Aureimonas sp. SA4125: one gene and its partner. The protein of the gene in region 1 interacts with the protein of each later gene in a pairwise test. Links are inferred from orthologs where the notes say so. Each region holds a gene or a part of one and is shown on either strand. Other genes may lie near its edges.

Region 1 (3,255 bases):
AGGCCGCCGGAGCGAAGCATCAGGTTTTTCAGCCGGTTGAAATTGCCGCCGAAGGTGCGGTCGTTCATGCCCAGCCGTCGGTCGCCGTTCCGGCCGTGGATGAAGAGGACGATGCTGCCGGGCGACTTTGTGTCGCCGACGGTCACGATCTTCAATGGCCCGGCCGGTGTCGATACGACGGACTCTTCCTGGCGCGCGAGCGGCGCAAGGTCGACATAGGAGGGCTTCACCCGTCGCTCCGGGATCTCGTCGCGGCCGTTGATGTCGCGAAGCTCGGAGTAGTCGACGTCGATGAGGTCGCCGTCGTCGCTGATGGCGGTCAGCGGCGGATAGGCGAAGAGCGCGTCCTTGAAAGGTGCAAGCTGCGCCGGCGCGGCAGGCGCTTGGTCCGCCAGAAACGCCAGTGCGGCGAAGGCGAGGACGGCGCGGGAGAGAAGCATTACGGCCATGCCGGTTTCCTTGCCGAAACTGGCGCGACGCGCAAGCCACGCAGGGGTCGAAAACTGTTGGTAGTTGCTGTCTGCGCCGCCTTTTGAGCGCTGCCGGGTTGAAGAACATTTCGTGAAAGTATAGTCCATTGCCGTGATACCTCATCCCGCCAAGGGCTCGGAAACAAGGCAGCTTGCAGCGCATCATGAGCGATGATCTCTTCTCCGGAGGCGCGGCCGCCAAGGTGCGCACTGTCAGGTCCCCGGCCCGGCCAAAGGCGGTCGACGCGCTGTCGGCGGCGAAGGCTGCGGCGCCGGGATCGGCGGAGGCGAGCTACACCGCGGCCGACATCGAGGTGCTGGAGGGCCTGGAGCCGGTGCGCCGTCGGCCCGGCATGTATATCGGCGGAACCGATGAGAAGGCGATGCACCACCTCTTCGCCGAGGTGATCGACAACGCCATGGACGAGGCCGTCGCCGGCCACGCGAATTTCATCGAGGTCTCGCTGGAGGCCGACGGCTATCTCGCCGTCACCGACAACGGCCGCGGCATCCCGGTCGACCCGCATCCGAAATACACCAACCGCTCGGCGCTGGAGGTCATCATGACCACGCTGCATGCCGGCGGAAAGTTCGATTCAAAGGTCTACGAGACCTCCGGCGGGCTGCACGGCGTCGGCGTCTCGGTCGTCAACGCATTGTCGTCGCGGCTCGAAGTGGAAGTCGCGCGCAACCGCAAGCTCTACCGCCAGGTCTACGAGCGCGGTCATGCCGTCGGTCCGCTGGAGGAAGTCGGCGAGGTCCACAATCGCCGCGGCACGAAGGTGCGCTTCCTGCCGGACACGCAGATCTTCGGCGCGAACGCCGCCTTCGACCCGGCGCGTCTCCTGCAGATGGCGCGGTCCAAGGCCTATCTCTTCGGCGGCGTCGAAATCCGCTGGGCCTGCGATCCCGCGCTCCTGCCCGCCGACGGCAAGACGCCGGCGCGCGCGACATTCCACTTTCCCGGCGGCCTCAAGGACTATCTCGAAGGCTCTCTCGGTGACGAGCAGCGCGTCACCAGCCAGACCTTTGCCGGCCGGACCGAGAAGGTCTCCGGCCACGGCGCGGTCGAATGGGCTGTCAGCTGGACGGGCGGCGACGGTTTCGTCCGCTCCTACTGCAACACCATCCCGACGCCTGAAGGCGGCACGCACGAAGCCGGCCTGCGTTCGGTCCTGACGCGCGGGCTGAAGGCGTTTGCGGAAGTCTCCGGCAACAAGAAGGCCGCCGCCGTCATCGCCGACGACGTGATGATCTCGGCCTCGGCCATGCTGTCGATCTTCATCCGCGAGCCGGAATTCGTCGGGCAGACCAAGGACCGCCTTGCCACCGCCGAGGCGCAGCGCATCGTCGAGAGCTCGATCCGCGACAGCTTCGACATCTGGCTCGCCTCCTCGCCGCAGGATGCGGCAAGGCTGATCGACTGGGTTGTCGACCGCGCCGACGAGCGGCTGCGGCGGCGCCAGGAAAAGGAAGTCAACCGCAAGAGCGCGACGCGCAAGCTCCGCCTGCCCGGCAAGCTCGCCGACTGCTCGCAGAGCGGCGCGGCAGGCGCGGAACTCTTCATCGTCGAAGGCGATTCCGCTGGCGGCTCGGCCAAGCAGGCGCGGGACCGCGCCCGCCAGGCGATCCTGCCGCTGCGCGGCAAGATCCTCAATGTCGCCAGCGCCGGTCGCGAAAAGCTCAGCGCCAACCAGCAGATCTCCGATCTCATCCAGGCGCTCGGCTGTGGCACCCGCGCGCGCTACCGCGAAGAAGACCTGCGCTATGAGCGCGTGATCATCATGACCGACGCCGATGTCGACGGCGCCCATATCGCCTCGCTGCTCATCACCTTCTTCTACCAGGAAATGCACGACCTCATCCGCCAGGGCCACCTCTTCCTCGCCGTTCCGCCGCTGTACCGGCTCGCGCAGGGCGGGAAAGTGGCCTATGCCCGCGACGACAAGGACCGCGAACGGCTGATGGCGCGGGAGTTCAAGGGCAAGGGCAAGGTCGAGGTCAGCCGCTTCAAGGGTCTTGGCGAAATGCTGCCCTCGCAGCTGAAGGAAACGACGATGGATCCGAGGAAGCGCACGCTCCTGCAGGTGGCCATCGACGAGACGCCGGAATCGGGAACCGCCGGGGCGGTCGACGCGCTGATGGGCAACCGGCCCGATGCCCGCTTCCGCTTCATCCAGGATCGGGCGGCCTTCGCTGTCGATCTCGACGTGTGATGCCGGCTTCCGCAGGCTCTACGACAACAGGCAAGGGAACGACACGATGACGACCCGCACAGCTCTTCTCGCCGGCATCGCGGCCGCAGCGCTTGGCCTGCAGCCGCTCACCGCCTGGTCGCAGGCCGAAACCCCGGCTGCCGCTCCTGCGGCGCCAGCGCCTTATACGCCCCCGGCCGCCACGGCGCCCGACGCACCGGCACCGGCGACGCCCGCTCCAGCGGCCCCTGCCGCCGCCGAAAAGCCTGCGGCAGCAACGGCGCCCGCGCCGGATGCCGCCGCTCCCGCCACAGCTCCAGCGGCTGCCAGCTCTGTAACCCCTGTTCCCGACGCCACAGCGGTGAGCCCGGCAGACGACGAGGTTCTGACTGCCGTGCAGTCGCTGCCGACGCTCATCGAGGACGTGCAGATCGTCGGTCCCTGGACCGACGGCGACAAGAACGGCGTGTGGCGCACCGCCATGGTGCAGTCAGGGCCGGCGGAAAAGGAGATCTACCGCTTCTTCATCCAGCAGATCGACAAGTCCGCGGGAGCGACGAGCGTCTTGTCGACCACCGAGATCAAGGAGA
Region 2 (3,228 bases), 1.4 Mb from region 1 along the record:
CGATCTGCACCGCCGTCGCGCTGATCAATCCAGCCTTCCTGCAAGCCTCCTCGCTGATCGACATGGGCCGGGCCAGCGTCGTGACGGGGCTTTTTGCTCTCGGCGTCTTCGTGGTCCTCGCGGCCGGCGGGATCGACGTCTCCTTCACGGCCATCGCGGCGCTGGCGATGTACTCGTTGACGCTTTTCGTGCTGCAGGTCGCCCCCTGGATGCCGGCCGTCGCCATCGTGGGGATCGCCATCCTTCTGGGGGCCGCCCTCGGCGCGGTCAACGGGCTCCTGGTGCATGGTCTGAGAGTGCCGTCTTTGATCGTGACGATCGGGACGCAGTACCTGTTCCGCGGCATCCTCCTGGCCTTCATCGGCACGGTCTGGTTGATGGAACTGCCGCCGCAGATGCTCTCGTTCGGACGGGCCTCGTTCTTTTCGATCGAAACCGCCAACGGCGCCGTCATCTCCCTGCCGCTCTACTTCCTCGTCTTTCCCGCCGCAGCGCTGGTGACCTGGTTTCTGTTCAAGCGCACGCTGATGGGGCGGGCGATCTTCGCGACCGGCGGAAATCCGCAGGTCGCCGCCCGTCTCGGCTACGACCAGCGCATCGTCCACGTCTTCGTCTTTTCCTATGCCGGCGCGCTGGCCGGGCTCGCCGGCATCATCCACGTCTGCGCCAACAGGATGGCCAATCCGTTCGATCTGGTCGGAACGGAAATCAGCGTGATCGCGGCCGTCGTCCTCGGCGGGGCGCGCATCACGGGGGGGACGGGATCGGTCTTCGGCACGGTGCTCGGAGTCCTCCTGATCACGGTCGTCGACAATGTCCTCGTGCTCATCGGCATTCCCAGCACATGGCAGCGCGTCGTCGTCGGCAGTTTCATCCTCCTCGCGGGCGCCTTCTTCGTGACGCGCCAGCGCAAGTTCCACTCCCAGAGCGTGAAGTGAGCCCCATGAAGAAATTTCTGAACAAGCCCGAAGACTTCGCCGACGAAATGCTGGAGGGGATCTACCTCGCGCATCCACAGGTGCGCAGCGTTGCCGAGGACAAGCGCTGCTTCGTCACGGCAAAGCCCGTCGCCGGCAAGGTCGGCATCGTGACCGGCGGCGGCTCGGGCCACCTGCCGCTGTTTCTCGGCTATGTCGGCGACGGCATGCTCGACGGGGCCGCCGTCGGCGGCGTGTTCCAGTCGCCGAGTTCCGAGCAGATCCTCGAGGTCACCAAATACGTGGACCAGGGCTCGGGCGTCCTCTACCTCTACGGCAATTACACCGGCGATATCATGAACTTCGACATGGCCGCAGAACTCGCCGATCTCGACGGGATCAGCGTTTCCACGGTCATCGGCAATGACGATGTCGCCTCCTCGGTGGTCGGCGAGGAACACAAGCGTCGCGGCGTGGCCGGCATCTTCTTTCTCTACAAGGCGGCCGGCGCGGCGGCGGCGGAGATGAGGACACTCGCGGAAGTGACGCGCATCGCCGACAAGGCGCGCCAGCGCACCCGGACGATGGGCGTCGCTCTGTCGGCCTGCATCGTTCCGGAAATCGGACGCCCGAGTTTCGAGATCGGGGCGGACGAGATGGAGATCGGCATGGGCATCCATGGCGAGCCCGGCATTTCCCGCACCAGCCTCGCCCGCGCCGACGACGTCGTCGACGCGCTGATCGATCGCATCGTCGCCGAGCAGGACTACCGGAAGGGCGACGAGGTCGCCGTCCTGATGAACGGCCTCGGCAGCACGCCGCTCGAGGAACTCTACATCATGTACCGCCGGGTGTGGCAGCGGTTCGACGCCATCGGCGTGCGTGTGCGGCACGTCTTTGTCGGCGAGTTTGCCACCTCGATGGAGATGGCCGGTGCATCCGTGTCGGTCCTGCATCTGGACGACGAACTCGCGCCATTGATCGCACGGGCGGCCAACACGCCGTTCTTCCAGCATATTTCCGGCTGAGGGCGCCTCATGGAAGCTCTGACCACGCGAGACGTGACAGCGCTGTTCGAGCGCTTCGCCGCGGTTTTCGAGGACAAGCGGGATTTTCTGATCGCGCTCGACGGAAAGGTCGGGGACAGCGATCTCGGGATCACCATGGCGAAGGGTTTTGCCGCCGCCCGCGACGCGGTGGCAGCCCTCGAGGCGCCGAGCCCCGCCGAGCAGATGAAGATCGCGGGGACGGCGATCGCCAGGGCCGCGCCCTCGACGATGGGCACGTTGATGGCGACGGGATTCCTGCGCGGATCCAAGGCGATCGAGGGCGTCGATCGTATCGATACGCCGGCCCTCGCCCGCTTCTGGACGGCCTATCGCGACGGGGTGGCCCAGCGCGGCCGCGCCGCCGTCGGCGACAAGACGGTTCTCGACGTGCTGCATCCCGTCGCCGAGACGTTCACCGCCGAAGCCGGGCAAAATTCCCCGCTCGAGGCGGCCCTGACCGCTGCGGCCGCCTCTGCTGCCGCAGCCCTCGAAGCGACCAAGGACCTCGTCGCCCAGCATGGCAAGGCCGCGGCCTTCCAGGAGAAGTCGCGCGGCCTTGCCGACGCCGGCGGAACCGTCGCGGTGATCCTCGTCGAGACGCTGCGGGATTTCGTCGCCTCCAAAAAGGGTTAGGTCGACGCGGAAAGCGTCCACACACAATCGAAGGAACGACTGATGGAATATCGCCTGTTGGGGAGAAGCGGCCTGAAGGTCTCCGCCATCGCCATGGGGACCTTTACGTTCGGTGGTCAGGGACCCTTTGCCATGGTCGGTGCCCAGGACGCCCGGGAGGCCCGTCGTCTCATCGACTGCTGCCTCCATCACGGGGTGAACTTCGTCGACACGGCCAACATGTATTCCGCGGGACAGGCCGAGGAGGTTCTCGGAGAAGCCCTGGCCGGTCGTCGCGACGAGGTCGTCATTTCATCCAAGGCGCGCATGCGGATCGGCGACGGGCCCAATGACGAAGGCGCCAGCCGCTGGCATCTGATCCGGGAATGCGAGCGCAGCCTGAAACGCCTGCGAACCGATCACATCGATATCTATCATATCCACGAATGGGACGGTTCGACCCCGGTCGAGGAGACGATGGAGGCGCTCGACACGCTGATCCGCCAAGGCAAGATCCGGTATTCCGGCTGCTCCAACTACACCGGCTGGCAGCTGATGAAATCCCTCATGGCCTCGGAGAAGGCGGGGCTCGCCCGCTTCGTCACGCAGCAGATCCACTACACGCTGGAGGCGCGCGAGGCCGAATACGA

Evidence for each region.
Region 2: the proteins of parE (region 1) and Sa4125_RS03565 interact in binary tests that used the Escherichia coli proteins (3 or more experiments, as listed by UniProt). The link is inferred for Aureimonas sp. SA4125 from one-to-one orthologs.

Annotation. Positions count from the first base shown.
Region 1 is NZ_AP025032.1:2,229,578-2,232,832, reverse strand. Bases 219-3,160 are described here. They hold parE (DNA topoisomerase IV subunit B), read left to right. Parts: upstream 219-634; coding sequence 635-2,686; downstream 2,687-3,160. Other genes in these bases: Sa4125_RS10325 (hypothetical protein), read left to right, coding at 2,733-3,160; Sa4125_RS10335 (alpha/beta hydrolase), read right to left, coding at 219-449. In the rest of the region: more of Sa4125_RS10335, read right to left, coding at 1-218; more of Sa4125_RS10325, read left to right, coding at 3,161-3,255. UniProt on the Escherichia coli protein: Topoisomerase IV is essential for chromosome segregation; it is the principal protein responsible for decatenating newly replicated chromosomes. It relaxes supercoiled DNA.
Region 2 is NZ_AP025032.1:780,964-784,191, forward strand. Bases 30-2,944 are described here. They hold Sa4125_RS03565 (dihydroxyacetone kinase subunit DhaK), read left to right. Parts: upstream 30-943; coding sequence 944-1,945; downstream 1,946-2,944. Other genes in these bases: Sa4125_RS03560 (ABC transporter permease), read left to right, coding at 30-938; Sa4125_RS03570 (dihydroxyacetone kinase subunit L), read left to right, coding at 1,955-2,599; Sa4125_RS03575 (aldo/keto reductase), read left to right, coding at 2,642-2,944. Also shown: more of Sa4125_RS03560, read left to right, coding at 1-29; more of Sa4125_RS03575, read left to right, coding at 2,945-3,228. UniProt on the Escherichia coli protein: Dihydroxyacetone binding subunit of the dihydroxyacetone kinase, which is responsible for the phosphoenolpyruvate (PEP)-dependent phosphorylation of dihydroxyacetone via a phosphoryl group transfer from DhaL-ATP.